3 regions of the Paenibacillus sp. J22P90 genome follow, and region 1 is predicted to be linked to each of the others. Evidence: riboswitches for the same ligand, from Rfam matches in the RefSeq annotation. Region 1 holds a riboswitch; each other region holds the start of a gene.
What was found. A riboswitch is a leader RNA that binds a small molecule or an ion and turns the genes downstream of it on or off. The one in region 1 is predicted to bind cyclic di-AMP.
Positions count from the first base shown of each region.

Region 2: another riboswitch for cyclic di-AMP. It lies ahead of AC58UX_RS10945 (hypothetical protein); the one in region 1 lies ahead of safA (SafA/ExsA family spore coat assembly protein).
Region 3: another riboswitch for cyclic di-AMP. It lies ahead of AC58UX_RS26395 (stalk domain-containing protein); the one in region 1 lies ahead of safA (SafA/ExsA family spore coat assembly protein).

Region 1 is NZ_JCAUAY010000004.1:364,756-375,292, reverse strand. It holds gene AC58UX_RS16000 (glycerophosphodiester phosphodiesterase family protein) at 1-135, shown strand, start outside; gene AC58UX_RS15995 (DUF84 family protein) at 197-730, opposite strand; gene AC58UX_RS15990 (DUF4362 domain-containing protein) at 935-1,363, shown strand; cyclic di-AMP (ydaO/yuaA leader) riboswitch at 1,462-1,596, shown strand; gene safA (SafA/ExsA family spore coat assembly protein) at 1,602-2,252, shown strand; gene AC58UX_RS15980 (SRPBCC family protein) at 2,770-3,231, shown strand; gene AC58UX_RS15975 (sugar phosphate isomerase/epimerase family protein) at 3,310-4,119, opposite strand; gene AC58UX_RS15970 (helix-turn-helix transcriptional regulator) at 4,221-5,120, opposite strand; gene AC58UX_RS15965 (glycoside hydrolase family 52 protein) at 5,292-7,403, shown strand; gene AC58UX_RS15960 (NUDIX hydrolase) at 7,508-7,954, shown strand; gene AC58UX_RS15955 (hypothetical protein) at 7,960-8,160, shown strand; gene AC58UX_RS15950 (YdeI/OmpD-associated family protein) at 8,266-8,847, shown strand; gene AC58UX_RS15945 (low molecular weight protein tyrosine phosphatase family protein) at 8,873-9,205, shown strand; gene AC58UX_RS15940 (GNAT family N-acetyltransferase) at 9,231-9,677, shown strand; gene AC58UX_RS15935 (alanyl-tRNA editing protein) at 9,655-10,537, shown strand, end outside.
Region 2 is NZ_JCAUAY010000003.1:136,980-147,516, reverse strand. It holds gene AC58UX_RS10980 (PP2C family protein-serine/threonine phosphatase) at 1-1,791, opposite strand, end outside; gene AC58UX_RS10975 (AfsR/SARP family transcriptional regulator) at 1,962-3,626, shown strand; gene AC58UX_RS10970 (ATP-binding protein) at 3,691-4,176, shown strand; gene AC58UX_RS10965 (STAS domain-containing protein) at 4,145-4,522, shown strand; gene AC58UX_RS10960 (hypothetical protein) at 4,700-5,056, shown strand; gene AC58UX_RS10955 (APC family permease) at 5,198-7,024, shown strand; gene AC58UX_RS10950 (hypothetical protein) at 7,044-7,568, opposite strand; cyclic di-AMP (ydaO/yuaA leader) riboswitch at 7,922-8,091, shown strand; gene AC58UX_RS10945 (hypothetical protein) at 8,211-8,672, shown strand; gene AC58UX_RS10940 (hypothetical protein) at 8,890-9,306, shown strand; gene AC58UX_RS10935 (potassium-transporting ATPase subunit F) at 9,434-9,511, shown strand; gene kdpA (potassium-transporting ATPase subunit KdpA) at 9,559-10,537, shown strand, end outside.
Region 3 is NZ_JCAUAY010000009.1:195,557-206,093, reverse strand. It holds gene AC58UX_RS26405 (molybdopterin molybdotransferase MoeA) at 1-1,170, shown strand, start outside; gene AC58UX_RS26400 (YjcZ family sporulation protein) at 1,747-1,845, opposite strand; gene AC58UX_RS26395 (stalk domain-containing protein) at 2,001-2,792, opposite strand; cyclic di-AMP (ydaO/yuaA leader) riboswitch at 2,798-2,950, opposite strand; gene AC58UX_RS26390 (PspA/IM30 family protein) at 3,162-3,788, shown strand; gene liaF (cell wall-active antibiotics response protein LiaF) at 3,919-4,581, shown strand; gene AC58UX_RS26380 (sensor histidine kinase) at 4,683-5,750, shown strand; gene AC58UX_RS26375 (response regulator transcription factor) at 5,777-6,424, shown strand; gene lepB (signal peptidase I) at 6,443-6,991, shown strand; gene AC58UX_RS26365 (hypothetical protein) at 7,064-7,645, opposite strand; gene AC58UX_RS26360 (GNAT family N-acetyltransferase) at 7,776-8,222, shown strand; gene AC58UX_RS26355 (LSm family protein) at 8,277-8,645, opposite strand; gene zwf (glucose-6-phosphate dehydrogenase) at 8,837-10,372, shown strand.

The DNA of each region.
Region 1 (10,537 bases):
GGCGGGAACGGGACTGAGTTCTCAACGGGGTTTGATACGCCAGCGGATGTGGAACGGCTTCCGGCATCGTATTCTGGCGGCATTTGGACGAATCGGATAGATCGAATTGCTCCAGTATATAAGGAGAAAATGTGATAATTAGAAGGGCAACCCCAGTAGAACGATCTACTTGAGTGAAGCCCTTTTTTTCATGCACTCAATCTTCCTTATAAAAAGACGACCGAAAAGGTGTCAGCGCGGCAATGACGGCATCTCGAAAAACATCACTTCGCGTAATTCGCCCCTCGCTAAATAAACCGTATGCGCCCTCTTTGTGATTACTCCCAATGGTGCTGCTCAATTCATCAATGATATGACGCAGCTCAGTGCCGCCTTGCTTCAATCGCTCACCAATGTCATTGGGGATAGGGAAATATAGCCCTTTGCCCACGAAAAGCCGCTCACCGTCCCATGCCGCACATACCGAGAACAAATACCATTGTTGCGTATGAACCTCATCATAGGTAAGCCCACCTTCTAGACCAAGTCCAATCTCTGCGTCTGGCACGGCGATCAGCACTTGTTTCGCCCGATTAATCGCACCAAGGACGGTTTCATCTTCTGTCAAAGGCTGATCAGACACTCCGGAAGGGACAACGTGACAGATCGGTTCAATACCAGCAGCCAAGACAACAGCAGCTCGTTTGGCCTGATTGTGCGTACCTAGCGCAATGCGCATTTCATTTTTCATCAAAAAACAACTCCTCGTAATGTACTGCGGAAGAACGTGATAATAAGTATACCATGTTTCCATTTCACGTAAGGATGCTTAAAAGCAATTGGGGTGGTCGTATGTGGAAAGCTTGAGAATTCAAGCTTATTTTCTTTGTTTCAATACATTTCCAGTTTCGTTTGCGTCAAACAAGTAGATGGCGTGATACGAGGGGGAGCAGAGATGAAATTCAGGAATACTCGGATATTGATCGTATTGAGTTGTATGTTACTTAGTGCTTGCTCGGGTTCGAAGTACGATATTGACAAAGGAACGGCAAAAGGGGATGTCATTAATATTCATGGCAAAATTACGAATCTGGATCGTTTCAATCAATTTTTGACCAACGTGGAGGGACATGTTGAGAGTACGTTAAGGATCATGCAAATGACGATTGAAGGGGATCCGATTTTTTATGATTTTGTATATAAAAAAGAGAAGATATCCTATTCCTATGATAATTCAGCGGACCAACATGGCAGTAATCAACGGCTGAAAACGGAATGCACACGTATGATTTCTGAGAAAGTAGAAAGAGGTATTTCCTATAAGCTGGATGGTTGTAAGGATGCTGAGGTTGGGAGTACTTTTCATTTTATGGTGGCTGATTAATGGGTATTTGAGATTACAGAAGATAAAAATGGAAAATTTTGCGTCATGTTTTCACGAATATGCCATGTTACAATCGGTTAGATCCATTTTGGATCAAAAAACTAAGAAGGCCGAAGCTTTTTTGAAGCACGGGGGACCCAATCTTTGGGGTGAAGCCGCGAATTATGCGGCCGGGTGATTACTCTTTGATCCGAATCCGACAGCTAACCTCGCAGGCCGCAAAAAGGAGAGGTTTATTTTGAAACGTTACAAAAAGCTTGTGGTAACAGGTGCACTAGGTTTGAGCGTCCTTATGGGAGCAAATGCGGCGTTTGCTGCAACGGGAACACATACGGTAGCCGGGAACGATACCATGTGGAAAATTTCTCAAAAGTATGGCGTCAGCCTAACTACGCTGATCAAAGCGAATCCGCAGGTTGCCAATCCTAACGTGATTTGGTCCGGGATGAAGCTCAATATCCCTGGAAGCACGACGACACCTGCTGCGTCCAAACCAGCGGTTACACCAGCCCCAACGCAGACCACATTTGCGAGTCAAGTCGTGACTCTCGTTAATCAGGAACGAACGAAAGCTGGCTTGAAGCCTTTAACGAGTAACAACGCGCTTACCGCGATGGCTCTGGATAAAGCCAAAGACATGTACAACAACGGCTATTTTGATCATACGTCGCCAACGTACGGCTCACCTTTTGATATGATGCGCGCCTACGGGATTCAATATTCCTATGCAGGTGAAAACATCGCCAAAGGTCAACAATCCCCTCAAGCGGTCATGACCGCATGGATGAACAGTACGGGGCATCGTCAAAATATTTTAAGCCCTAATTTCACGCAAATTGGTGTTGCTTACTACAATGGTGAGTGGGTACAGGAATTTATAAGTAATTAATTATGAGGCAGCCTCCTTGGGGGCTGTTTTTTTGCGCAGAGGAAACTTGAGGGATATGTCGAATTGGACTCTGGATGAATCGAGAAAGCAGGAGGTTCAATGACTTAACCAACACATCATAGTTACTTAATATCTGACATAGGAGTAGTGTCATAATGACCATAATTAAAAAATGGCTATTTGGGATTGTAACCTGTTTCTTTTATATCTTTCTGTTTACTCTAGTGGATGTTTCTAACAGCGGATACTGCTTTGTATGTTGGTAAGGTTATTAATCAATTTGGAATAAAGCCAACCAATGCATTTGTTTTTATCTACTACATAATTGGAACCTTAATCACTATAGCATTTTGTATATTCAATATATGGGTTTATCGTAAGAAACGTATGATTTTCTGGTTATTGTTTATTTTACACGCCTATTATTTATATAAATTGTTCAGCATAGTCACTGACCCGAACCCAATAAGAGTTATTTCAACAGGCTTGTAATCAAAAGAAGCATGAGGTGCACATCGTGATTAAGATTTACACAGAAATCGAACTTGACGCAGCGATTGACGTTTGTTTTGACATGGCGCGGAATATTGATATTCATACGCAGACAGTTTGGCCGCACACGAAGGAGAGAGCGATAGCTGGCATAACTACAGGCTTGATAAATGGAGGGGATACGGTTACGTTTGAGGCGCGGCATTTTGGGATTAGGCAAAAACACAAATCTCTCATATCGGAATACGTTCGACCTTATCGTTTTGTGGATGAAATGCTGCAGGGTACTTTCAAAAGTATGAGGCATGAACACGAGTTTATTGATTTAGGAAATCGCACGTTAATGAAGGATACGCTATGTTTCGAGGCGCCAATGGGGTGGATCGGGTGGGTAGTGGAGCGAATCGTGTTGAAGAACTACATGATGAGATTCTTACAGCATAGGAATGCGCAATTGAAGATGCTAGTTGAAAAGGAACAAACCTAGAGGGCGCTATTTCGAGGTAATCCGTACCAACAAAAGAAGCCCGCAGACGCTTCACCACGTCCGACAGGCTTCCCTCACTCACTGAAACTTCGCTTCATACCTCGCTTTAAACGTCTGAAACATCCACAAATTCACGTCCCACAAGTCGGTCACCGGCTGCCGCGTAAAAGGAAGCACCTGCATATACGGCGGCGGTCCGAATTCCGGCGTGAACGTCATCGTCTCGGCTCCGGCATCGAAGCGTTGCTGACAGATCCTCAACCACAAGTCGATGAACGTCTCGACATGTCCGGCAAATTCAGGTGCCCGCGGGTCCGCTACTTGCGGCCCTTCAGGATACCCCACGCGCCCGTGGATATGGATCGCGCGCGCTAAGCTCAGCTGCACGTCCTCGTCCTCCGGACTCGGCATGCTCTCGCAGGCTGCGCACCAATGGCTAAAATCAGCGCCGATGCTGAGCGCCGGCAGCTGCTTTAACATAGCCGCCGTTTGCCACGGCGTAAAAAAAGCCCGCCCCCGATGCGTTTCATGCGCAATCGGGATGCCAATCTCTTGCTCGACGCGGAGCGCCTCTTCGAAGAAGCGCAGCTGCTCGTCAGCTGACATGCGATCGGCCGCGCTGTGCGAATTGATCAAAACAGGTCGCAGCTCAGCTGCGCGAAGCACTTGCTCACGGAAAGATCGTGAATGATCCCATCCGCGTGTCACGACTTGGGCAATAAACGACAAGTTCATGTCGTCTAATTCTTTTCGAAACTGCTTATCGGCAGTAGCATCGGAGGGAGGCGTGTACTCAACCCCGCAGTAACCTGCTGCTACAATCTGCTCTAACTTCCCCTGCCAGTTTCCGTTCCATTCCCATAGGGATTTGTATCCATATAATTTCATATGTTTATGACTCCTTATCCTTAAAAACCTAGAATATCTCTGAGTATAGGTCAGGAAGCGGGAGAAAAACTTATGATATCTTCAGCAAAAACCAACTTATTTTACCATGATAAATGTCGGTAGGCGGTGGGGGATAAATTCGTCCATCGTTTGAATTGTTTGCTAAATTGCGACAAATCCTTATAACCCAGCTGTTCTGCAATGTACTCGATAGAAAGTGTGGGGTCCATCAGCATCAGCTTGGCTTGACGAAGCTTGACCGTGCTTAAGTATTGACGCGGCGAGACATCATAGGCTTTGTGAAAAACGCGATTGCAATGCGTAGGACTATATCCGAGCTGCTTCGCGATAACGGTAATGCGGAATGGCTCCTGCCCCTTGGCCGTCGTTGCAGCTTCATGCTCAATCAGTGTGGCCAGCTTTGCGGCTAAGCCAGAATCTTCGTTAGGCTGGGGAGATGACTGTACGTCATCTACTAATAGTTCGCTCAACGCGGTGAAAATCCGAAAGGAAGCATGCATCGTCTGCAGCTTCAAGCTCAGTCCGCTGGAGGCGTTTGCACTAGCAATTTGAGCGAGATCCAGCAGGATCGGGCGGATAAGGCTCTCCATTTTGCTTCCAGAAGGATGCAGTGTTTGCCTAATTTGACTTAATTGCTGTCTGAGCCAAGGATCGGTGACCTCCAAATGTACACATACATAAGTCATCATACTTCCATCGACTGCGCCTAAGCTGGCATGCACCTCATTCGGAAGAATCCAGACCAAGTCACCCTGCTTCTGTACAAAATGTTTATCCCCGACACGCATTCGCTGCGAGCCCTCGATGACAAGATTTAGCTCAAACATAGGATGTTGATGCTCAGGAAAGGACCATTGCGCGTTGACCTTGCGGAGATGTGCGGCAAAAATCCGAAACGACGCCTGCACATCAGGCAGCATGCCGCCATGAACGGCATTTTCGAGTCCGCTGGGTAAAGGTTCTTGTTGTAAGATTTTCATCTATATAGCTCCTTTGAAAGGTTCATAGGCATTCTCTTACAATTACTATCTCACTTTAATAGGGTAGAAATCAAATGTTTCTTTTGTCCAAATGAAAGAGCGTATTGCCCATGGGTTCAGTGTTTCAATCGTCGTATAATAAGGGCAAATGATCGAGAGGAGCTTTCTGAGATGAAGAATCAATTTTTTAACGCACATCATTCGCCAGTAGGCGCATTCGCAAGCTTTACCCTTGGATTTCCTGGCAAAAGCGGAGGCTTCGATTTAGAACAAGCGCGTCCGCCGAAGCAAAATATATATATTGGTCTTGAATCCCCGGAAGGCGGCAAGTATGATGCGCTGCCTTTCTTTGAATATTCGGTTGAAGATGAAGCACAGCGCTATGATATCGAGAATCCGGATCCGAAGCCGAAGAAAAAGAAAACGGTGTTCCCTTTTGCCCAAGAAGAGATTCATAGAGATTTTAAAGTTAGCACAGATACATGGAAAGCGGGCGATTTGGAGTTTAGCCTGATTTCACCGACACAGTCGGTTCCAGATCCAGCAACAGCAAGTGATGATGAGCTTCGTTTAGCGCTAGTTCCAGCTGTTCTCGCTTCGATTACCGTGGATAATACGAAAGGTACCTCCTCCAGAAGAGTGTTCTTCGGGTATCAAGGGAATGATCCGTACAGTGCGATGCGCAGGTTGGATGATACGATGGAAGGGGCCGCGGGTGTTGGACAAGGTCGAATTACGGCAATTGTTTCGCGGGATCCAGAAGTGCGTTCGGGGATGTATTTCAGTATTGAAGATATTTTGAAAATGAAAATCGATGAAAACTTGACCTTCGGCCTCGGAACCGTTGGTGCCTTGTTCGCAGATACGCCTGCAGGTGAGAAGCGTACATATCAATTCGCGATTTGCTTCCATCGTGGGGGCATCGTGACTGCGGGTCGTGATGCATCATATACGTATGCACGTTTGTTCAAGAACATTGAAGCTGTCGCAGATTACGCTTTAGGTAACTTCGACAAACTAGCTGCATTAGCTCAAAGCGCAGATGCTGCCCTTGAAAACTCAACCCTTTCCGCAGACCAGAAGTTTATGCTTGCGCATGCGATCCGCAGCTATTATGGGAACACGCAGCTTTTGGATATGGATGATGAGCCATTCTGGATCGTCAATGAAGGCGAATATCGCATGATGAATACGTTCGATTTGACGGTTGATCAATTATTTTATGAGTTGGCTGTGAATCCTTGGACGGTTCGTAATGAGCTCGATATGTTCGTGAAGCGGTATAGCTACGAAGATAAGGTTTGCTTCCCTGGCGACCCTACCGAATATCCGGGAGGAATTTCCTTTACGCATGATATGGGGGTAGCCAATACACTTTCCCGTCCTAGTTATTCTGCTTATGAGTTGTACGGCTTGGACGATTGTTTCTCACATATGACACATGAGCAATTGGTGAACTGGACACTATGCGGCGCAACTTATGTGGCGCATACGAATGATCAAGCGTGGCTGCAAGCAAATCTCGAGATTTTTGACAAATGCTTAACGAGTATGCTCAATCGTGATAATCCGAATCCGGAGCTGCGCAATGGCATTATGTCCTTGGACAGCAATCGCACCATGGGTGGGGCGGAAATCACGACTTACGACAGCTTAGACGTCTCACTTGGCCAATCCCGTAACAATATTTATATGGCAGGCAAATGTTGGGCGGCTTATGTGGCAATGGAAACTATTTTTGCGCAAAATGGCAGAGAAGATCTGGCTCTTATCGCAAGCGAGCAGGCCTTGAAGTGCGCACAAACGGTGACTTCTTACGTAACAGAAGCTGGCTATATTCCAGCTGTTGTTGGCGAAGGCAATGATTCCAAAATCATTCCAGCCATCGAAGGCTTGGTATTCCCATACTTCACTGGCAATAAGGATGCTCTGGATGCGAATGGCCGTTACGGCTTTTATATCGAAGCCTTGAAAAAACATCTGGATGTTGTGCTTGTCCAAGGCACTTGCCTATTCGAAGATGGCGGTTGGAAGCTTTCCTCCACAAGTAATAACTCTTGGTTAAGCAAAATTTATTTGTGCCAATTTGTAGCGCGTGAAATTCTTAATCTGGCTTGGGATGAAAAAGGAGCAGCGGCAGATGCAGCCCACGTGGCTTGGTTGACGCATCCTACCTTGTCCATCTGGAGCTGGAGTGACCAAATTATATCCGGTGAAATTACGGGCAGCAAGTATTATCCGCGTGGTGTAACGAGCATTTTATGGTTACAAGAAACGAAGTAATCCCATTCGAGCAACTGAAGCTAATCGCTTTGGTTGCTTTTTTGTTGACACTATTTGTAAAATGGAAGGGATGAGCTTTGTCCGACTGGAGGAAGATGGAACGGATGACGAAAAAGGAAATATCCGCAGGCGGTGTCGTATACCGTAAACTAGGCGAAAATGTTGAAATATTACTCATCGTTGATCGTTATCGCAAGCTGGCTTTTGCTAAGGGGCGAATGGAAACAGGTGAAACGATTGAGCAGGCTGCTCTTCGTGAAATAAAAGAGGAAACCAATATTGATGGCAAGATCATTCTGCCTTTGACCATCAATTATTATCAATTTGAACATGCTGCTTATGGTCAGGTTGAGAAAGAGACCCATTACTTCCTAGTTGAGGCAATTAGTGGTGAGCTAAAAGCTCAAACAGAGGAAATCCGAGGCGTCCAGTGGCATAACGCGGCAGAAGCGTGGTCCTTACACAATCAGCATGGGTATGAGAATAATCGGGTTATTTTGAAAATGGCGCTAGAAAGCTTGGGATGTCTGAGTAATGAGAGCGACCACTAGTTATAATGAAAGCGTATAGATTTGGTTATGTGCTGATGACCATTTGGCTGATTTGGATGTTTTATGGTTGGAACAAATATAACGATATCGATGATGAAAATAAGATGTTTCAAATTTTGGGGTTGACTGTTTTGGGGCTTGTTCTTTTTCCGGTCTATTTTTTGAGTGTGTATGTAATTGGTGCTTTGGCGAGGAGAAAGAACTAGGTTGAAAGCCGAGGTGGACACCGTGAGTGTGGGCAGTATCGAGCAGGTGCTGGATGAAATCATTGACTCTGTGAAAATCAAATTTGGAATATAGGAGGCACAACCTTGAACCCTAAAAACGAATTGCCGCAGATGCATTTTGAGGATCAACTTGCTTTTGAGAAATGGCTTGCACTTCATCATCAGACTTCCCCTGGCATTCGATTACAAATTGCTAAGAAAGGCGCTCGGATCACTTCTGTTTCCTATGATGAGGCGCTGGAGAGCGCATTGTGTTACGGATGGATTGATAGTCAGAAAGAAAAGAAGGACGAGCAGTCATGGCTCCAACGCTTTACTCCTCGAGGTGCCAGGAGCATTTGGTCCAAAGTGAATAAGGACAAGGCAGAGATGCTGATTGCAAATGGCCGAATGCTGCCCTCTGGATTGAAAGCGATTGAAGTTGCCAAGAAGAATGGACAGTGGGAGAAAGCTTACGAATCGCAAAGTAATGCATCCATTCCTGAGGATTTTGCTTTGGAATTGGAGAGGAATAGCGAGGCCAAGGCGTTCTATGATACGCTGGATCGGCAAAATAAATATGCCATCACGTTCCGAATTCATACAGCGAAGAAGCAAGAAACGCGCGTGAAGCGGATTAAGGAATTTATTTTGATGCTGGAAAATGGGGAGAAGATTTATCCTTAAATAGGTGTGTATTTTCAAAACAGGAGTGGTTGAAACGAAATTATTATTTATTTGCAGCAGAAACAAGTGGAGAAGTTTAACAGCCGAGAAAATCTTTGATCAGCGAAATGATTACATCGTTAAATCCGCGGGTACAGAAGTAGGTGCAAGAATTCGTGTGACAGAAGGCCATATCGGATGGGCGGATCTTATTTTTGTTATGGAAAAGAAGCATCTAAGAAGATTAAAAGATAAGTTTCAATTGGAAATCGCAAATAAGCAGATTATTATTTTGGATATACCCGATGATTATCACTACATGGATGAAGAGTTAATTGAGATTTTGGAAGCAAGAGTATCTGAACACATCGAGATTTAAGCACGAAAGTATGGAGTTGATCAAAATGGAAATTAAAGTAATACCGAAAGAAGCCGCCTGGCAGCTGCGGCATCAGGTCATGTGGCCTGATAAGGATTTGGATTACGTCAAGCTAGATGACGATGACACAGGGATCCATTATGGACTCCATGTAGGAGAGCAGCTGGTCTCTGTTGTATCCCTTTTTATTGATGGTGAAGAGGCTCAGTTCCGGAAATTTGCTACAGCGGTGTCTCAACAGAACAAAGGCTACGGCACGCAACTATTGAATGTTTTGCTTCGAGAAGCGAGGAATACAGGTGTGAAGCGGATCTTTTGCAATGCAAGGGTCGAAAAGGCACCGTTTTATAATAAATTTGGATTGATTGAAACAAACAAAACCTTTGTTAAAAGTGACAAATACTATATCGTGATGGAACGATTGTTCCAAAGAGAGGGTACCGAACAACATGACGATAAAGCTTTATTATGATTCTGCCTATCAACAAGAATGGCAAACTACGATCCGCCAAAAGCTCGAACGAGAAGATGGCAGCTATGTCCTCTTGGAGGAGACTGCGTTTTATCCGCATGGGGGCGGTCAGCCCTGTGATGCTGGTGAAATCAACGGAATCCCCGTATTGGATGTTCTTCTGGAGGAGGACGAAGTATTACATAAGCTGGCAAGTATGCCTGAAGGAACGAGTGCGAATTGCAAAATCAAATGGCAGCTCAGATTCGACCATATGCAGCAGCATAGCGGCCAGCATCTGCTTTCGGCTGTGTGCCGTGATCTTTATGAGGCTAACACGGTGAGCTTTCATCTCGGGACGGATTATTGCACGATCGATGTGGAGTCGCTTGATCTTGAACCAGCTAAATTAGCAGCGATTGAGACGGAAGTGAACCGTAAGATTTATGAGAATCGCGCAATTACTAGCTATTTTGTGACGCCAGAAGAGTTAGCGCAGTTGCCCCTCGTCAAACAACCGAAGGTGACGAAAAACATTCGTATCGTTGAAACTGCTGGTGTAGAGTATAACGCTTGCGGGGGTACTCATGTCGCTTCAACTGGCGAAATCGGGATGATTAAGCTATTGAAAACCGAGAAACAGAAGGGGAACACGCGGATTTATTTTCTGTGTGGTTATCGGGCACTGGCTGAATTTAATGACAATGTTCGCATTCTAGGCGCCTTGTCTACCAAATTCAACACGGGCAAAGATGAAATCATGGACCGTATTGAGAAGTGGGAACAGGAACATAAACAGGTTCAGACCGAGCTAACTGAGCTGAAAGAGAAGCTAGATGAATTTGTTGCTCAAGAGCTTTTGACGGAAAAGATAGAAGTCA
Region 2 (10,537 bases), on a different contig from region 1:
GTTTGGAGAGGTGGTTACGAAGGGCTGCGAGCTTAACATGGTTTCAAATCGGTCGAAGCCATACATCTCTTTCTCTTGGTTCTCGAGTTCGATCATTCCATCCGTATACAACACGAGAATATCACCTTGCTTCATCGCTCTTTGGATAACGAATGGCTCGATCTCGGCATCGACTCCAATGGGAAATGAGCAGGAATCGATCGATTCCAGGACGTTTTCTTGGATGAGGTAAGGCGAGACATGACCTGCGCTGGCATAAGTTAATGTTCGTGTTTCTGTATCGACTAAAGCCAGACCTAGCGTGACAATCATACTTGTGGAATTGTGGGAGTAGATGACGCGATTGAGCTGTGTAATCATTTCGGTTAAGGAGTGCTTATGGTAGGCTTCTGAGCGGATCAGGCCGACGACGGTGGACATCACTAATGCGGCAGGTGAGCCTTTATCGGTAACGTCACCAATGACGAATAAGACACGATTAGCATCTAAGGAGATGACATCGTAGAAATCCCCTCCGACTTCTTTCGCTGGAGCTAAGAAAGCGGCGGCTTCAACGCCAACCGGGAGTTCCAAGCGACTCGGCAGCATTTGTTGTTGCATTTTAGCTGCAAGCTTTAATTCAGCATCTTTCTCGTTATAGTAATGAGAGAGCTCGCCTAATTGCACATTCTTCTCCACTTCACGCGGCTCCACATCCCTTAACCAATGGACGAGAAGGAAACAGATCATCAGGATGACGAGCGCTAAGAGGTAGGTCAGTTGGTAATTTCCTTGGGAAATCGGAACGATCAGGGCATTCAGGTTTAGCCCCACGCGAATCGACAGGATGTAGACAGCTAGTCCCGCTCCCATAAAGAGAAAAGGTCGATTGTTGCTTTTCCATACGGCTAAGGAGTAAAGAACAAATACATCGAGAAACGCAAAGCCAATTTCAATAAATGTACTTCCCACGATCGCTGTGCCGAAGGAAGCAGGCAGTGCAAACGTCGTATAAGCAATGCCCAAGCAGGCCATTCCGTAGACAACTGCTTTAAAGCCATGACGATCGATGATCCAGCCGATAAGGGGTATCAATAGCACATAGGGTAATTTTTCGAAATAGTTCATGAAAATGGTGTGACTAGCCATAAAGGGAGCAATGACCTCATACATGATCCCTCCGAGCAAGTAAATGATGAAAAAGAAGAGGAACAAGGGAGTTGCGTTGCCGCTATGTTTACTTTTCACCGAGTGATCGATGTCTGTATTGGGCTTCAGCTTGGAGATCAAAGGAAGCATAAGAAGGGCGAGTAAGATTGGCGCGCATGAAAGGAATACACCAGCCATAGCGGGTAAATCGGCAGCTCGAAAACCATAATTGAAAAGACTAACCAACGTACCGTTGATGCCAAAGATGAGTCCAAGGCGATTGCTAGGCACCAACTTCGTTAACATAAAAATCCAAGCCAGGGAAGGCAGGGTGGCGAATAGTCCTATGAGGCTAAAAATGAGGGGCCATGCTTCGGAATTCACCACTAACAAGGAGAGGTTGAGCAGCAGGCAAATGACGATATTCATATACATGAGAAGCTGTATACGTCTTAAATCTGGTTTTACGTAGTGTAAAATAAGTCCCCAGAGAAAAAAAGATGCGGCATAAAAGCTTAGAAATAAGGTTGCCATTTTTACCGGGTCGGCTCCATGCTCAGCCGCAAGCGGTCCCAACAAAGGACCAAACAATGGTAATGAGAGAACCCAGCCTTGAATGCCTGCCATGAAGAAGAGTAATGGAATGATTGGAATGAATGCCATAAACGCCCACCTTTGAAAGAGTTTGATAAATGATTTCTACAATATTTGGAAAATACCTTTCTCTATTTATATGAATTTGCCTACAAAGATAGAGCAAGTTTATAGTGATTTTTACTATCATTTTTAGTGGTGTATTTATATGACGAAAAGCCGAGAGAGGGGGGCTTACTTTGACGGTAATCGTTGATCCATGGGATTCTCATGGCCTGGAGTGGCTAGAAAGCAACATCGGCCGATATTGGTCGGAAGAACAGGAGAGCAGCATAGAGAAGGCTTGTTATGAACGGGAAGAATGGCTTCTGAACTGTTACCCGACTAGTGCGTATTTGCTGTTAGTGAGACAGTATTTATGTAAACCGGAACCGCTTGTTGAAAAAAGATTGCGCAAGCTCATCCCCATTCTCGGTCAAATTGGCGATACAAACAGGCTTACAGCTGGATTCTCGCTGCTCGGACTGCTCATTCTGGATATGCGCGGGTGGGAGCCTGATCTCGAGGTGTTGATGAAGCAAATCAAAGAAGAGACACCTGAAAAGTTTTCCTTCGAGTGGGTGATCCACCACTTTTTCCTCACACAATGTGCTGTGATGAACGGTAATTATCAGGAAGTGAATACCCGCTATTCTGAATTATTGCAGATCAAACCGGCAAATGACGATATAACGGGCTGGTTGTATGTACGAATTTATGAAAAGATGGCGTTGTATCTGCTTCGGGAGCTTGAACAGTCGCATCCGCTGGAGACAAGTTGGCAGGCTGCAATAGAGAACTGGTGCAAGTGGCATGGGGACAGTATGTTTTGCAATCGTCTCAAGCTGCTACTGCCAGGTGGTGAGCATCCGATTGTCAGGTGGAGACGGAAGGAAGCATTAACAGCTCCCATTCTGAGTACTGTCTATTTGGATATGGAAACCGAGCTTGTCCATCATCTATTAATAGGTGGAAACGACCCAGCATCAATCGTGCAATTGGCACGGCAATATGGGGATCCTTTCTGGATTCACCAAGCAGTACAACAACTAACACACAAACTTTTAGAACCGGAAGTCGTTTATGTACAAAATGACCCTCTAACTTATCAGTTTACATTTTTTGAAGTCTTTCAAGGATACGCCAGTTCCGGAACGGTGTTGCTGGATAACAATCAAGGCCGGAAGAAAACGAAGCAGCTCTTGGCGATGCTGCTGCTCCAGCCTAGGTATCGCGCAGTCAAAGAAATTGTGCTTCATCAACTATTTAATGATGAACAGGAAGAGCAAGCAGGCAATTATCTGCATGTGGTAGTGCATCGCTTGCGGAATCTTTTTAAGAAGAAAACAGGTTCCTCAGAAGGTTGGATTACGTTTCAGAATGGCTTGTTAATGCTCAATGAGGAACGCATCCGAGGCGTTGATATACAGGATTACAGAAAGCTGGCATCCGTAGGTCATCAATTATGGTACGACGATCGAGCGGCAGCATTAGAGCTTTACGAGCGGGCATCACGGATGTTCCGACCCGTCATAGCGCCGGAATTTGAATACGAGGATTGGATGGCCGAGTTCCGAACCGATATCATTCAGAGTCAGCAGCGGATATTGAAAAGATTGTGGGAGCACGCCAAAACAACTGGCGAGTTCGAGTCAGCTATCTTTTATGGGGAAGTGCTACTTAAGACAGATGAATGGAACTTATCGACGGTTCGACAGCTGTACCTCGATTACGAACATTTGGGAGATCATCATGCGTCAGCCAAGCTATGTGAGAGATACATTGCTAAGCTGGAACGGGAGAAGGAAGAAGTTCCGATGTGGATGTATAAAACCAAATCAAGTGGATCTGTAAGTAATCGGTAAGATGAGGCCTGTATACTAGGTCTAGCTCTACGTTGTGGTGGATATGAGATAGGGGGTGAACGAGTTGTTTGAACAGCGACATCAAAGCATGGAAATCCTGTTGCCATGTCTACCGAGATCGGAACGAATTGCTATGGCAGCAGTGGAACCCTTTATGGATTCGCTTGGACTGTTAAAGGATAGGCTGGAGGATATTCAGACTTTGGTTTCTGAGGCATGCCTCAATGCCATTGAACATGGGAATCGTTCGGATGTGAAAAAGACATGTGTGATGGTGTTTCATTATGAACGTGGCATCTTCATTATTCGTGTGTACGATGAGGGTGGTGGGCATAATTGGAAGGGGATTTCTGCATTTCAAGATATCATGAGCGTTATGGAAAGTGAACGTAATCCGCGCGGCTGGGGGCTTCAGATTATTAATCAATTAGCGGATTCATGGCGATTTCATAAAGATAGAGGTCTTTCGTATATTGAAATGAAGTTAAATATGAATACGAGCGTGGGAGAGGATCACGATGGAGCAGGATCTGAAGTTATCAACTCATAAAAAGGAAGATATTTGGTGTGTGACCTTGAGTGGCGAGCTCAATAGGGATGGGGAGAATCTCATACTGCAAGCGTTCCCTTGGCTTCATGGCGCCAATGATGTTCATTATATTTTGTTTCATATGGGGCAGCTCCATTATTTGAACAGCGCGGGGATTGCTGTCTTGATACGTTTCGTACGAGAGGCGCGGAAGCGGGAGTATACGATTTGCGCTTGCGGTGTTTCGAAGCATTATCAGAAAATATTTCGTATCGTTGGATTAACGAGCTATGTGGAATTGTTTGAGGATGAGTATACGGCGTTAGAGACACTTCAAACCAGAATTTTAAATCATTTACGAAATTGAAGGGTAATGATTTGGTAAGTGCGCCATTATACAATACATGTAAGTTGAATTGAGGAGCTTGACGCATAGGAAAGGGTGGAGAGTATGTATGACATTCATTGGAGCGGGATGAATCGAATGCGATGCAAGATCGACAGCTAGATGCTTTAAAAAGATACTTTAAAATATGTAATATGCATGCTACAATCGACAGGCTTTTTACTAGTTCTTCGTTATAATAAGTCCATGATCGTATATGAAGCGAAACGGACTTCGTGGGAGGACGAATCTACCTTGGAAAAGAAAGAGTGGTCAAACGATTTAAACGAGGAAGAGGCATGGATTCAATTAATGAAGACGGCTCGTGATTACGGATTGGACATGGATCAAGTAAGAGGGATGTTGACACAATTAACAGAGAAGAAAACGGATCCAAGTGCAGCCGTGGATCAATTGTCTAATCCAGGAATGTTACGAATTCCAAAGCATCGTGCACCAGAGTATCGGAAAAATGAGAAAAGCGGTTTTTTTTATGAAGTCCGATACAATCTGTAGCATAAAGAGAGGCGACTGATCAAAGTGATCAGTCGTTTTTTGTTACTGTTCAAGCTAATTTCCAATATTTATAATTTTTTTTCAGAAATAGGGCAAAATGAAACCAACTTACACATATCACATCTGGGTGGTGTACACACATTGTTGTCTGATCTGAAGCGATTGTTAATTGGTCACCCTCTGAAGTCCCACGAATTGGGGGAGCAGAAGCTTAATAAAAAGAAGGCCCTGGCCATTCTTTCATCGGATGCCTTGTCCTCGGTTGCTTACGGACCTGAGCAGATTCTGATCGTGTTAATCACGGTCAGCGCGGCCGCTTTTTGGTATACAATCCCCATAGCTTGCGGTGTTCTGTTTCTATTGTTAGCTCTTATTTTGTCGTATAGACAAATCATCTTTGCCTATCCACAGGGGGGAGGTGCCTATGTCGTCTCGAAAGAGAACCTAGGTATGAATGCCGGGTTATTCGCGGGCGGCTCCTTGCTGGTCGACTACATCCTAACCGTAGCGGTAAGTATATCCGCGGGGACAGATGCGATCACATCGGCATTTCCTAGCCTTCACTCGTATACAGTGCCAATCGCGCTCTCGCTTGTACTCTTTATTACCATTCTCAATCTGCGCGGAATCACGGAGTCAGCCTCGATCTTGGCGTATCCCGTGTATTTATTTGTGGTGGCGCTGTTTATCTTGATAGGCGTCGGTTTGTACAAAATTTTAACAGGGCAAATCTCCCCTGATTTGCATGCTCCCTTGGGGACATCGGTTTCGGGGATTTCCTTATTCATCTTGTTAAGAGCGTTTTCCTCGGGAAGCTCAGCCTTAACCGGGGTTGAGGCCATATCCAATGCTATTCCCAACTTCAAGGAGCCTGCCCCGCGAAATGCTTCTAAAACCTTGATCGCCATGGGCTTGCTATTGGCTATTTTGTTCGCAGGCATCATTTACTTAGCTTACTATTATGGCATTGCACCGGAGGAAAAGGAAACCGTCGTTTCGCAAATCGCAACGGTGACATTTGGGCGTAACGTGATGTATTATATCGTCCAAGGTACAACGGCCATGATTCTTGTTCTCGCAGCAAACACGGGATATTCCGCGTTTCCCTTGTTGGCGGTGAATTTAGCGAAGGACAAGTTTATCGCTAGAATGTTTACGATGCGTGGAGACCGATTGGGGTATTCGAACGGGATTATTTTTCTAGCGGTTACCTCGATGCTGCTCATCATCATATTTAAAGGGCAAACCGAGCAGCTCATCCCCCTCTATGCGGTCGGTGTATTCATCCCTTTTACGCTTGCACAGACTGGCATGTTGATGAAATGGATAAGGGAGAAGCCTGGTGGCTGGCTACTTAAATTAACCATCAATTTGGTCGGCGCTTTTATGAGCTTCATTGTCATGATGATTTTCTTCATCACCAAGTTTGGTCAAGTGTGGAGTGTGCTGATTTTCCTTCCACTGATCGTTTTCATTTTTCATCAAATCAAAAAACACTACGATGCTGTCGGCGAACAATTACGCCTCTCCTCTTGCGAACCAGCGATTCCGATTGAAGGGAATGTCATGATCGTGCCTGTTGCGGGCTTTACGCATGTGGTCGAGAATTCACTGAACTACGCCAAATCGCTATCGCCGGATCAAATTATCGCGGTATATGTGGCTTTTGAGCGGGACGATGAGAAGCAGTTTGAAGAGAAATGGAATAAATGGCAGCCGGATGTTCGGCTCGTCACCTTGCACTCTCATTATCGCAGCATCGTTCATCCATTGACGAAATTTATTGATACAGTGGAACATAAAGCTTCAGAATCGAATTACCGGGTAACGGTGATTATCCCGCAGTTTATCCCGAAGCGGAATTGGCATAACATTCTTCACAATCAATCGAGCTTGTTGATCCGAGCGTTCCTGCTGTATAAGCGGAATCTGATTGTGACGACGGTGCCTTATCATTTGAAGAAATAGTGTATGAAAAGGGCAGTCCTTACTTCACAGTAGGGCTGCCTTTTTTCAATAGGGTTTCCATCAGATGCTCTTCACTCACCCGCTTCATGAACGCATGAAGCTCTTGTTCTGTTTCACATACGGCTGCATGTTCCAACCAAACAAAAAACTTCTTCTTAAGAATGGCTGAAGCATGAAGGGGGTATGTCTCCCGAGATTTAATAATATACAAGCCTGGGGAAACTTCATTCCACGGTGACTTGAAAATGGTACGAATCGATAATCGAGTCCGATTCTCCCAATCTTGTTTTTTCTGCTTGTTCCTTATCGACTGATACATCCTCATAATGATCTGCTCATCGGATATTTGGATCCATTTGGATAATCCAGTTTGGATCACGTTTTGAGTGATTTCGGACTCTTCTCTAGCAAACCAGTATCCGACAATAATGGGGAAACGGTTATCCTCTTCTTGCCATAAGACACCAAACCATTCGTAATCCAAATCAATCGGATTCAATAAATGAGGGAGGATCCCTAAATAATATCGAGGGGAGGTAGTCATGACATTGCTCCTTCTGACTCATTGGTCGGTCTTAGCTTGATGAAAGCCATCTAATAGTTAACATTGTATGATTGAACCTTATAAAAAGGGGGTAAAGAATAATTAGCAAACGTATAAAAAAATGATAAAAACGCAATTTCACTAATTTTCTCAAAGCCGAGAGGTCATAGGGCCAATCTTTACGAACTGGTAAAAACGGAAGCAAGCCGAAGCATTTCTATCGAAAATGCATGTGATTTATTAATGGGCGCGCTTTCATAAACATTAAAGGCCACAGATTGCGAAATAATTGCCTCAAGCGTATTTTACATTCATGTGTAATCGGCGTAACATTCGTTTCAGCAACAACATAAAGATGCAAAACGCTGAGTTCCCGCAAGGGAAACGGGGGAACCAACCGAAGCTGATTCCATGTAGAATCGGTTTCTCGGGGTGAATCTAAAGCAAGATCAGCTTGCTAAAGTAGGGCACTTCCAAGCCCGAATCCGACAGCTAACCTCGTAAGCGAATTGGGAGAGAACGACCTTCTTTTCGTGGTGTCCACAGCGTGTTTGATCACGCTGCTTCGAAGCCCGAGAGTAGAGATTCTCTGCTCTTTGGCTTCTTTTTTGTTGTTCACAAAATGAGGAGAGTGAGTCTATTATGTATCCCGAACCCCTGACTCTAGTAAGAGAATCAGATGAATGTACGAAGGAATGTAAGATTTCCCGCATTGAATGTTTTCAATTTGATTGTGAATTATCCGATAAATTGCAGCTTGGACATGGCACGGACTGTCATTGCGGTTTACTGACGATTTCAACGAATGTTGGAACATGCGGTTTAGGTCAATTCGTGATTCCATGCGGCAACCTAAAAGGGGATTTCGTCCAATGGGCGTTGGTTTTCCAGAAGCTCAAAGGTCTAACTCTTCAGGACGGTTTGCAGTACGTTCATCAGAAGCAAGAGGCATGGGGAGAAGTACGAACACAATTAATGGCATCTGCACTAACGAATTTATTTGAAAAGCTAGAGAACTCATCAACTGCAACAGTACAAGAACAACCTTGCCTATCTGATCGCACTTATTTATTTGAGCATTCTGGGGCGTATATCTCTTTCTAAGAGAGACGCTAGATAGAAAATGAAAGAGCACCTCTTTCCATTCGTGATACGAGTGGGAGAGGTGCTCTTTATCTTAACTAGGATTGGCTGGAATGGGTTCTTCATCAATCAGAATAAAAATATTTTTATACTTTTTTTATACGGACACTACAGATTCTTTACCCCCTTTTTATACAGATCGGCGTTACAATGTTTCAGGAAAGGGGGCGGTGACGTCATGCAAAGTGATTTTTTGCTGATCGCTGCGCCAACCAAGGCAGGCGAGGCGTTTATGAAATATACGAAATTGGTTGGTCTTCCTTTTGTTGCATTAACGAACAACAAGATGGAGAGAATCAAGTTAGAAGGTCAAGGAGTGAAGCAAATTATCCAAGTGGATACGACGGATTCAGGGGCGTCCTTCATTCCAGACTTTCCGATTGGGAATGTCGTTCTGTTCGAGGATAGCTTACCTTTATATTGCAGGTATATCCAGATATGCCGTAGTTGGACCTCCAAATCCATTTATGTCATCACACAAAGCGTGAATTACCGGTTGATTTACAAAGGACTGGGTGCTGATTATATCATTTATTCGAATAATGGTGATGTCAAATTTCTAATCTCATCCCTTAAAACAAACAAAAGATTGTGATTCTGTCTGATTTGAAGGAGGTGTGTCATGTTTAACGATGTAACGATGATTCTATTATTTGCAGTAAGCTTTCTAGGATTTTGGGGATTTGCGAAATATTGTGAAAAAGCGTAAAGGAGGTAACCATATGATCGTTATTGGACTCATTGGATGTGCCATTATGGTATATCTCGGTTTTGTTTTAGTAAAGCCTGAGAAATTTTAATTGTAGAATATGAGCTTATGTAAGCAGGGGGAGAACCTACTATGGGTATGGGATTGTTACAAGTAGTCGTCACACTAGGGATTATCATGCTTTTGGTAAAGCCTGTGGGAAGTTACTTGGTCAAAGTTTTCGGCTATGAAAAGAGTGGCCTTGATCGTGTTTTTGGTCCTTTCGAGCGTGTATCTTATCGCATAATGGGTGTTAAAGAAGACGAAGCCATGGGTTGGAAAAAGTATTTAGGAGCTGTGCTGTTAGTTAACTTTGTCATGATGCTTCTCATGTACGCGGTATTCCGGCTTCAGAAATACTTACCGCTTAACCCCGATGACATAGGTAATATGCCTCCGGCACTCGCTTTCAATACAGCAGTTTCTTTCATTACAAATACGAACTGGCAGTCTTACAGTGGTGAAAATGCCATGTCCTATTTGTCACAAATGGTGGGGCTTACGTTCCCGATGTTTACTTCGGCTGCCACTGGATTTGCTATTGCCGTAGCTTTCACACGGGGTCTAGTTGGCCGACAAGATAATCTCGGGAATTTTTACGTGGATATGACTAGGGCTATTACACGTGTTTTTCTACCGCTTAGCTTCATCATTGCTTTGATCTTAGTTTTCCAAGGTGTACCACAAACCCTGCTAGGGGCCGTACAAGCTACAACGATCGAAGGTGCTGGGCAAACCATTACCCGTGGTTTAGTCGCTTCATTTGAATCCATTAAACATATTGGTACGAACGGCGGTGGTTGGTTCGGAACGAACGCTGCGCATCCATTTGAAAATCCAACGCCTGTTTCGAACTTGATTCACATTATTTGTATGATGCTTCTGCCTACATCACTGGTGTACGCTTTCGGACTCATGATCAAGAACAAGAAGCAAGGCTGGACGATTTTTGCTGCGATGGGGATTATCTTTATCGTGATGTTATCGACGGTTTTCTATGCCGAGTATAAAGGGATCACTGCGATCGATGCGATGGGTGTTCATGGCAATATGGAAGGTAAGGAGGTGCGGTTCGGTG
Region 3 (10,537 bases), on a different contig from region 1:
CCCATGGAAACGGAGATTGTTTCGCTGCAGGCGTCCTTTGGCAGACGATTAGCGAAGGACATTTATGCGGATCATGCTGTACCGCATTTTCGCAGATCGGGTGTGGATGGGTATGCGGTTCGCTCCCAGGATATCGCTGAGGCGACGCCGGATGCTCCGACTGTTCTTCATGTGATCGAGAGAATTCCAAGCGGTACGATGCCTCAGCAGACGATTCGGATAGGAACTGCCGCGCGGATTATGACGGGAGCTCCGGTTCCGGATGGTGCAGATGCCGTAGTGATGCTGGAGATGACGGATTCCTTGTCAACTGACGACGCCAAGGTGAGGATTAAGAAGAATGTGCAAGCGGCGAGTAATATTACGCCAATTGCAGGTGAAGTTGCCCGCGGAGAGCTCGTGATCGCACGAGGAACTCGGATTGGTCCAGGGGAAGCCGCGATTTTGGCGACTTTCGGATTCGCAGAGGTTGAGGTGTACCGAAAGCCTAGGGTGGCTATTTTTTCAACGGGATCAGAGCTTCTACATGTCGAACAGGAACTCCAACCAGGTAAAATACGCAACAGTAACAGCTACATGCTGGCGGCTCAAGTGGAAGCTATTGGGGGATCAGCTCTAATCATGCCGGCACTATCGGATGATCCTCAGCAGGTGGAGGCTTCACTGGAGGCCGTGATGGTTGATGTCGATCTTATTCTAACGTCAGGCGGCGTCTCTGTTGGCGATTACGATGTCCTTGTTGATCTATTCGGTCGATTCGACGGAAAGTTACTTTTTAATAAAGTAGCGATGCGACCAGGTACGCCAACGAGTGCTGCACTATGGCGAGGAAAGCTGCTACTAGCGCTGTCCGGTAATCCGGGAGCATCGTTTGTTGGATTCGAGCTTTTTGCTAAGCCTGTCATTCACGCGATGTTGGGCAACCAGCATCCTGTGGCGGAAGAGTTTACAGCCTTTTTGGATGTTCCATACGATAAACCCTCTGCCTATCCACGTTATATTCGTGGGACAACGCGCATCGAAGCAGGTACCCTATGGGTCAAACCAGCAGGTATTGATAAGTCGAGCATCATGGTGTCGATCAAAGATGCGGATTGCTTGATTTGGTTGCCAGCAGGTGGACAGGGTTTTCGGCGCGGGGATTGTGTGAAGGTTTATGGGACTAGATGATGTAGAGATAGTAGTGAGAGATAACAACGAAACAGCAACGAGATAACAAAGTGGACTTTTACTTTTTACGTGGAATTATAAATGATATATTATCGAACGATTGGCGCCACAAGTAACCTTCTGATAGGAGGTTACTTGTGGCTTTTTTTGTTGAGTAGCTAAGGTTTGGAGGCTGAAGGGGGCGGTGGGAGTAGATAGGTAGAAACTGCCGTTAGTTCGATTTATCCGAACTAAATTGGGGACTTCAATCTAAAATTGGGAAATAGTTCGATTCTGCCGATCTATTTCCCGGTTTTTCAGGCGAGTGGGTTGTTATTGGCGATTTAGTTCGGTTATTTAGGTAGGACTAATCGAGAAAAGATGGTGCGGATGGGGGGATTAGTTCGGTAAATTTGGACTAAAGTGGGAACGGGAAGAGGAAAGGAGCTTAAACTCGCAAGCCGCGGCTCCCTAGCCTCGTTCCTGCTAGGCTCCCTAGACCCGTCCCAGCTGCTCACGAAATAAAACCCACCTGCCAAAGCTCTAAAGAGCTTTAACAGGCGGGCTATTTGTATAAAGCGAGTTGGGGTATAAGTCCTAGTAGAAAGTAGCAAGAATGATGACCAACAACACATAAAGAACAAGAATTACGCCCACAGAATTTCCGTATCCTGGCGTTCCAACTACAGCTGACATAGTATCCCCTCCGGTTTTTAATTAATATGGGTTAAACACTATATATCATATGAAGGCGGGAGCCCCGGTGATTGGACGAATGCCCTCTTTTCATGGGAACATTCACCTACGACAAAAAGCTGCGCTTGAGAAATTTCTCAAGGCAGCTTCTTTATTTAATTTGGCAGGTGATACACTTTAATTTTTTGAATGCCAAAGCTTCGTAGGGATTTTCTTGAACCTGGGATGAAGATATCCATTCGGTTTCCTTTAATAGCTCCACCGGTATCCGTCGCATACACGTACATGCCCCCAGTAGGAAGACCGCTATACGAATAACCTTCAATATAAAGCTTAGTGCCTAGTGGAATAACGTTTGGATCAACAGCAACGGTGCCGATCGCAAGGGGGTTGCCCATGTAATCAAAGGCTCCGTAACCGCCATTTTCGGAAGGATCTGCTGAATAAGCGGTAGATTCAAAAATTTCATAGTCTGGCGCATGATTGCCGCCATCTTTGCTTAGGATCGCTAGATTGCTGCTGGCATCCCATTTTACAGGAATTCCTGCGGCTGTTGAAAGAAAACGAAGAGGCACATAAACGCGTCCATTTTGAAATTGGGAAGCTCCATCTAGGACAACAGGTTCGTTGTCGATGCTGGCTTCTTTTTGACCGGATACCAAGGAAATCGTATGTTTGTCGTTATTTAGGGTTACTTTGATTTGATTTCCGTCTTTTTGCCAGTTCACGGTATATCCTAGCTTCTCGGTTACGAACCGAAGCGGAACTTGGGTCGTTTGGTTGCCATCCAGAAATGGCTGTGCATCAGGAAAATGAATCAGGTCATCATTGACTTGCACTTTCACTTTCATCTCTGCTGCTTGCACGGAAAATGGGGAAAGAAAGCCCCCTGCCAATACTGCTAGTGACACAGCAAGGCTAGTTAGCCCTTTGGTAAGCTTATTCAATTCGTATATCCTCCTTCAATGAGCCTTCGAGGTTAGTTGACGGGTTCGGGAAGAAGGTTCTCCCTAGTCTGCTCCAAGCTGAAGCAAATATTCACCCCAAGTATTTCGTCCCCCGTACCAGTGCCTAATTTATGCACCAGACTCGGCTTCAAATATTTTATCACTGCAGGTAGGCTCGAACAACGACCAAATTATGGGTAAGCGAATAATACTGGACTTAGGTCTAGGTTCAAAAACAGTCGATAGTCGGTTTTAGACTTCCTGTAATTGAGCTACGATAGGAGTATGATGAAGCGATGAGGGGCGATTGACATGAATAATAAGAATCGGGAAATTGATCCTACTAATATATTTGATCGTATAGGCAAAATGGCAGAAACCGTCTGGCAGGAGACCATCGGGAAAACAAACCCAGGCGCCTATATGGACGGTGCCATAGCAAGGCTGGAGGAGCGCTACGACGACGCGCTTCAGGCAACGATTACGCTACGCAGCTACATCGCGCGAGCGGAAGAGATGGCGAAGCTGCGCGGCGAGCAAGCCGAGCTGGCGATGCGCGCCGGCGAAGAGGATCTCGCGCGGCTCGCCCTGCAAGAGAAGCTGCGCGAGGAAGCCGCAGCTGAGCACTACCGCGCGCAGTACGCGAGCAGCCAGGACTTGTGCCTGGCGATCGCAGAGGAACTGCGCGAGCTGCGTGCCGGGCACGCAGCCGAGGGCGTGCAGCCGAGCGGCGGGCTGCACAGCAAAGAAGCTCGCGACACATGGCGCGAGCTCGAGATGACCGGCCGCGAGCTCGGCCGGGAGGCGCTGCAGGGGCTCCGCGTAGCGGGCCGCCTGTCGAGGGAGACGCTGAAGGAAGCCGGAGGCAACCTTCAGCACGAGCTGCGCTCGCTGCGCAGCAAGCTGCAGCAGGATTGGCAGCAGGAGCAGCGCGCGCGCGACCAGCACAATCAGTACAACCCACATGACCCGCACGACCCGCGCAACAGAAAATAGCCAGGATCGTGACCTCCATCGAAGCAAAGCCTTGCGGGATAAGGATTTGCTGCTTGGAGGTCGTCCATTCTTATGGTATGCTAGGAAACGTATGAACGAAAGAGAATTGGCAGCCAGAGGAGGTGCATCGATGGGAGAAGAAACGAAAAATAACCGCAGCCGGAATACAGCGCTTGTGCTGATTGGAGCCGGTGTTTTTTTGCTTCTGGAACATACCGTTGGCTTTTTTCCCATTCTCGCTGTTTTCCTCATTCTGCTGGGCGTTCATCGTGTTCATTCGCGGAAAGAGCGTAAGGGATATGTGCTAATCGGGATTGGCGCCGTCATTTTATTTGGTGATCATCTCACCATTGTGATCTCGGTTGTGTTGATTTCATTAGGTTTATTTTTCATTCGATCCAAACAGGTTCATAAAGACGAGACCTACACACAGAAGCAAAAGATTGTAGATAGCATACGCCTCGGCAGAGAGCCGTGGATTCTAAGAAATACATCAACGTGGTACTTGGTGGGAGAAACGTACATTGATCTCTCGCTGGCCATCCTAGAACAAAAAGAAACGACAGTCATCCTTCAGGGCGTTATCGGAGATATTGATATTAAAGTACCTGATGATATCGGCGTTTCCGTTACATCTTCCGTCATGTTCGGTCAGCTTCATGTCGCTGAACAACGCGAAGCAGGTGTGATGAACAAAGTGGTATGGCAATCGGAGAATTATGCGTATTGCGACCATCGCGTGAAACTAGTTCTCTCTTACATCGTAGGAGATATCAAGGTTAAAGTATTGTAAGGTTTCCCATATAAAAAACTAGCTATATTTCTTAATAAATGAGACATGAGACCTTCCTTAGGGAGCGTGCTTTCATTTATTTAAGGGGGGTTCCTCACCAAGTGGACGGCTACAAACGACGATTAACGAATATGATATGGCGAAGCATGGGGGAATCAATCCTCTTTAGCTTCGCTGTTTTCGGCGCTATGCTATATTTTTTGTATTCAAGGAATTTGATTGAACCCTTTACCAGCTGGCAGCAGGGGGTCAAATTCTCGTTCATGGCTTTGTTGATTCTCGGTGTGATCGGAGCGGTTTTCGGTTACTGGAACAGCTCGAAGGTTACGCGCAGACTTGAGCCGATGATGGAAACGATGATTTTATTAGAAAAAGGCACGTTTGCGCGAGTGGACTTCCATAACGGAGACGATGATGAAATTGGGCGTTTAGGCGAACAACTCGGCCGTATTATGAAGCGATGGGAAGAGCAGGTGACTTCTCTTCAACGATTATCGAACAGCAACGCTGAGCTTACAGAGAAAGCCAAGCTGTCAGCGGTAATTGAAGAGCGCCAGCGGTTGGCACGCGAGTTGCATGATGCGGTAAGCCAGCAATTGTTTGCGATTTCGATGACAGCAACAGCTGTAGGTCGTACGTTAGATAAGGATTTTGAGAAAGCGAAGCGGCAAATCCATCTGATTGAAGAGATGGCTTCCGTTGCACAATCGGAAATGAGAGCCTTATTACTGCACCTGCGGCCGATCCATCTCGAAGGAAAACGATTGTCCGAGGGACTCGTTGAACTATTGAAAGAGCTGGCTGCCAAGGTACCGATGGCGATCAGCTGGGATATGGATGAGGAAATCCGTTTGAACAAAGGGATTGAGGATCATTTATTCCGAATCGTGCAAGAAGCGCTTTCGAACGCACTGCGCCACTCGAAGGCGAATAAGCTAGAAGTGAAGCTGCTGCATCGCTCGGATGGCATTCGTCTAGTAATCCGCGACGATGGCGTTGGCTTTGAGCTTGACGCGAAGAAGCTGACTTCCTATGGCATCGTGTCTATGAAGGAGCGTGTGAATGAAATCGGGGGTTCCGTCGATATTATCACAGCGCCTGAACGAGGAACACGTATCGAGATTCGAGTACCCATTCTAGCAAGCGATCCTCAATTGATCGAGAATTAGCACTGTACATAGAGAGGGAGAAGCAAATGGACGAAACCTTAATCAAAGTACTACTTGTCGATGATCATGAAATGGTCAGAATTGGATTGGCAGCTGTTCTCGGAACAGAAGATGGCATTGAGGTTGTAGGCGAAGCGAGCAATGGCCATGATGGTATACGTTTAGCCCAAGAATATCGTCCTGATGTTGTCCTGATGGACTTGGTCATGGAAGGCATGGACGGGATAGAAACGACTAGAAAATTGCTGCAATTGTACCCGGAGTGTAAGGTCATTGTGTTGACGAGCTTCTTAGATGATGAGAAAATGTATCCAGTTATCGAAGCGGGTGCCTTCAGCTATTTGTTGAAAACCTCGCGTGCCTCCGAAATCGCGCAAGCGATTAGAGCCGCGGCGAAGGGGCAATCGATTCTGGAGTCGCAGGTTGCCTCAAAAATCATGAACCGCTTCCGACAACCGAAGCCAGTAACGGAGCCGCATGAAGAGTTAACGGATCGTGAGATGGAAGTACTTCGCTTAATTGCGAAGGGCAAATCCAATCAAGAGTTGGCCGATGATTTATTCATCGGTGTGAAGACGGTGAAATTCCACGTCACGAACGTTCTGTCCAAGCTTGGTGTAGATGATCGCACACAAGCAGCCATTTATGCCTTCAAGCACGGGCTGGCCGAATAACACGAGGGAGCGATTAGCTTGAATGTAGTCAAACAGATTTGGAGCTGGTTTGGTTCCATTGCGATTTCCTTTGTATTAGTAGTATTTCTAGGTGTATTTGTATTCCAGTCGACGAGGGTTAGCGGGCATTCGATGGATCCGACGCTGCACGATAGTCAGCGTGTGTATGTATCGAAGCTTTCACATACGTTTCGTTACGAACCCAATTACGAGGACATTGTCATTATCGATTCTCGGGTTGATATGAAGCGGACTTTTATTAATGATTTATTAGACAGCCCGTTGCTCAGCTTATTTGTCCGCGGTGATGATAAGCATGTGTGGATCAAGCGAGTGATCGGCAAGCCAGGGGATCAAATTGAGCTGAAAGATAATCAGGTGTATCGCAATGGCGAACTTCTGAATGAGACGTACATCAACGAGGAAATGCGAGCAAACGGGAACAAAAAGTGGACCGTTCCAGCCGACCATATTTTCGTGATGGGGGATAATCGCAACAATAGTATGGATAGTCGGGTTATTGGTTTCATTCCTATTGATCATGTGTTAGGCAAAAAGCTATTTTAAAATGTGAAAAAAGCTGTCTCTCGCCAGTAGATCATTCTACTTGTGGGAGACAGCCTTTTTTTGTATACATGCTTACATCCTCGCATCCACCAACAAACCGCGCATGGGAACCGGTAAATAGGCGCCAAGCTGAGATTGATACTGACCGTATGGCTTGAGCGGCGATGTAGATAATTGAAACAGCGAAGCGGATGGCAGCTGCTGCAAGCGATCAATGCTGTTGACTAACGAGCTTGCAAAGCTGGTGAGATTGAGCAAGGTTTTATGATCAAGCTCATCAGGCTGCTTAAGCTGCCCCTCCAGATCTTGTAGCAGGGCATGGCTGATATAGTCAGGGGAATCTTTTAGCTGATCTTGCAAGCTATTATATGTATGAATAAAGTCTTGAACTTTCTGGGTGAGGTTGGTTTCCGTGTTAACGAGCGTTTGCGCCGATTGCTTGACGTTTTCCGTAGATTGAACGAAATTTGCTACGTCTTTGGCGGCTTTTTGTGCGAACTGTTTGTAGGCGAGTTGCTCAAAGGGCAGATCCAGCATGCGCCGAAGGGTATTCGACTTACCTCCGGAAACCGCACTTACAGCCCCGACGCGGTAATAATCCTTATGGGTTTGATACCTGTTCACAGCCATGACGGATGGATACGCATTGATCATCAGGATCACCTCATTTCGTATACCTTTAGTATATCACTTGCGTAGACTGGGGTAAATTGGTACTTGTGGGGTCAATTGCAGCATAACCAACATAAGATAGCATTATTGCTTCTTGTGGAGGCGGTGCCATGTGATACGCAAACGTTTGGCTACCATTGACGACGCTGCTATATATCGATTAGTTGTTGAACAATTAGTTCCTTTTTCCAAAATGTATAACTCAGGTAATTCGGTTACTTTCTCGGAGATTCGCAGGCGACTAAACGCAAATAAAACTTTAGTCATCGCAAAAGGATATAAACGGCCTTACGGCTTCATTTCGGTCATGCGCAAATCCTCGAGGCTCTTTATTGATATGCTGGCTGTTGATCCCCGTGAGCAAGGGAAAGGCATCGGGCATACCCTTATGAAGGCGGCAGAAGACTACGGGCTTCGTGAGCGCTGCCAATCTGTCGAGCTCTTCGTTGATGACAGCAACCCGAAGGCAATTCGTTTTTATAGCAAAAGAGGGTATGAAATCGATAACTATGTGCCAGAGCTAAGCTGCTATCGTATGACCAAGAAGTTGAAACGCTGAGAAAAGGCTGTAGATGAACCTAGCATCCACAGCCTTCATCTCCATATGCATGGCTTATTCGCTAAACATGGCGGCAATATAATCAATTTGAATATCTACCGGGCCAGTAGGTCTTGCTATTTGTTCTGGCGCAGGGCCTCCAAATCGAATAAGACCGAAAGAGGAGAGCTGATCTTGTGGTGTCGTAACCGTAGGGGTATCCGACTGGGCCGTCTTCTTTTTCCCCTTTTTAGTAACCGTTGGCTTCGTATTCTTGGTCGAGGATTTGAGTTTAGCTTGTTTGGTGTCATTTAAGATGAGCTTATTTTTCTCAACGCGACTGACGATTCCATAATAGTCAGAGCCATTCGCTAAGTAGACAAGAACGGGCTTTCCGATAAGGGTTTTGCAGTTTTTTTCGGTGATCGGATGAAAGGGTTGCATGACTAGGTGGCACCTCCGTATTGGTATGTACTGTTAGCCTATGCCATGTGACTTGTAACGGTATAGACGAATGTCTAGTTTCTCATAAGAAAAAGTTATGGGAGAAATTGTCGAGATAAGTTGAATAGCTTGACAATTTTAGGTATGCTAAGCTTATTAACTAATTCTAATAGAGAAAGAATGATGCATAGATGAGTGGAGCTGTGTTTTATATTTTCGGTGCAACGGGAGATTTAGCTAAAAGAAAATTGTTTCCAGCGTTTTACAGCCTTTATCGGGAAGGCAAGTTAGGCGATAATTTCGCAGTAGTGGGTCTGGCTCGCAGACCGCGTACGAATGAGCAGTTCCGTGATGACGTGAAAAATTCCATTCAAGATTTCGCTCGTTACAAAAATACGGATGCGGCAGAATGGGAGAAGTTTGCCCAAAGATTCGAATACATGTCACTCGACATTAACAATGTGGCTGGCTTCCACGAGCTGAACACGCTGACTGCGAAGCTGGATGAGAAATATCAAACGGGTGGTAACCGTCTGTTCTATTTGGCACTGGCGCCTGAACTGTTCGGCAATGTATCTTATAATTTAAGTGAAGGCGGCTTGCTCAACACGAAGGGCTGGCATCGTCTTGTTATCGAAAAACCATTCGGCTACGATTTGCCATCGGCGGAGCGTTTGAATGGACAACTTCGTCAAGTGTTCGAAGAGAAAGATATTTATCGCATCGATCATTACTTGGGTAAAGAAATGGTTCAAAACATTGAGTTTGTTCGTTTCGCGAATGCTTTCTTTGAGCCACTTTGGAATAATAAATACATAGCAAACATCCAGATCACGCTGAGTGAGACTGTTGGTGTAGAAGAGCGCGGTGGGTACTATGACCACTCAGGCGCCCTTCGTGATATGGGTCAGAATCATATGCTGCAAATGCTGATGATGATGGCCATGGAGCCGCCTAGCCGTCTGCATCCGGAGGATATTCGCGATGAGAAGGTGAAGGTGCTGCGTTCCCTTCGGATGTTCGAAGACGGTGACGATGTACGCGCCAATGTCATTCGCGGTCAATATGCGAGCGGTTCTGCCAAAGGCAAGGCGCTGCCTGCTTACCGTGAAGAGGATTCCGTGAATCCGCAATCGACGACAGAAACCTATTTTGCAGCACGTGTTCACGTGGATAATTTCCGCTGGGCGGGTGTGCCATTCTATATTCGTACGGGAAAAAGATTGCCGCTCAAAACGACTGAGGTCGTGGTGGAATTCAAGAACATTCCGAACAATGTCTACCTGGCTAAGAAGCATGACTTGGAGCCAAACCTCCTCGTATTCCGTGTGAATCCGATGGAAGGCATTTACTTGAAAATGAACGCGAAACAGCCTGGTTCTGAAGGTGTGATCGTACCTGTTGCGATGGACTTCTGTCAAAGCTGTCAGATCGGCATCAACACGCCTGAGGCTTACGAGCGTTTGCTTTATGACGCTACGCGTGGAGATTCAACGTATTTCACACGTTGGGATGAAGTAGCGCTTGCTTGGTCCTATGTGGACCGTATCGCAGCTGCATGGGCTGAACGTTCAGATGACCTCAAGCACTATCCTGCCGGCTCGTGGGGCCCTGAAGAAGCGTCGAAGCTTCTAAACGATGATGGGTTCAAATGGTGGCCGATCAACGGACAGAATGAAGGGGAAGTCGATTGGGAAGCTATTCAAAAAACAACCGTATTGGCTTAATATAGGGTAGTTCATCCAACAGGCCATTTGGCCTGTTGGTTTTTTTCTTGGAGGGACAAGAAGGCGAAGAAATCGCTGGGATGTCACCTAGTATGGACGACGTATATGACACGATTTGTGGTATACTAGTGCATATAGTCATTTTCTTATTTTTATACACTTGGG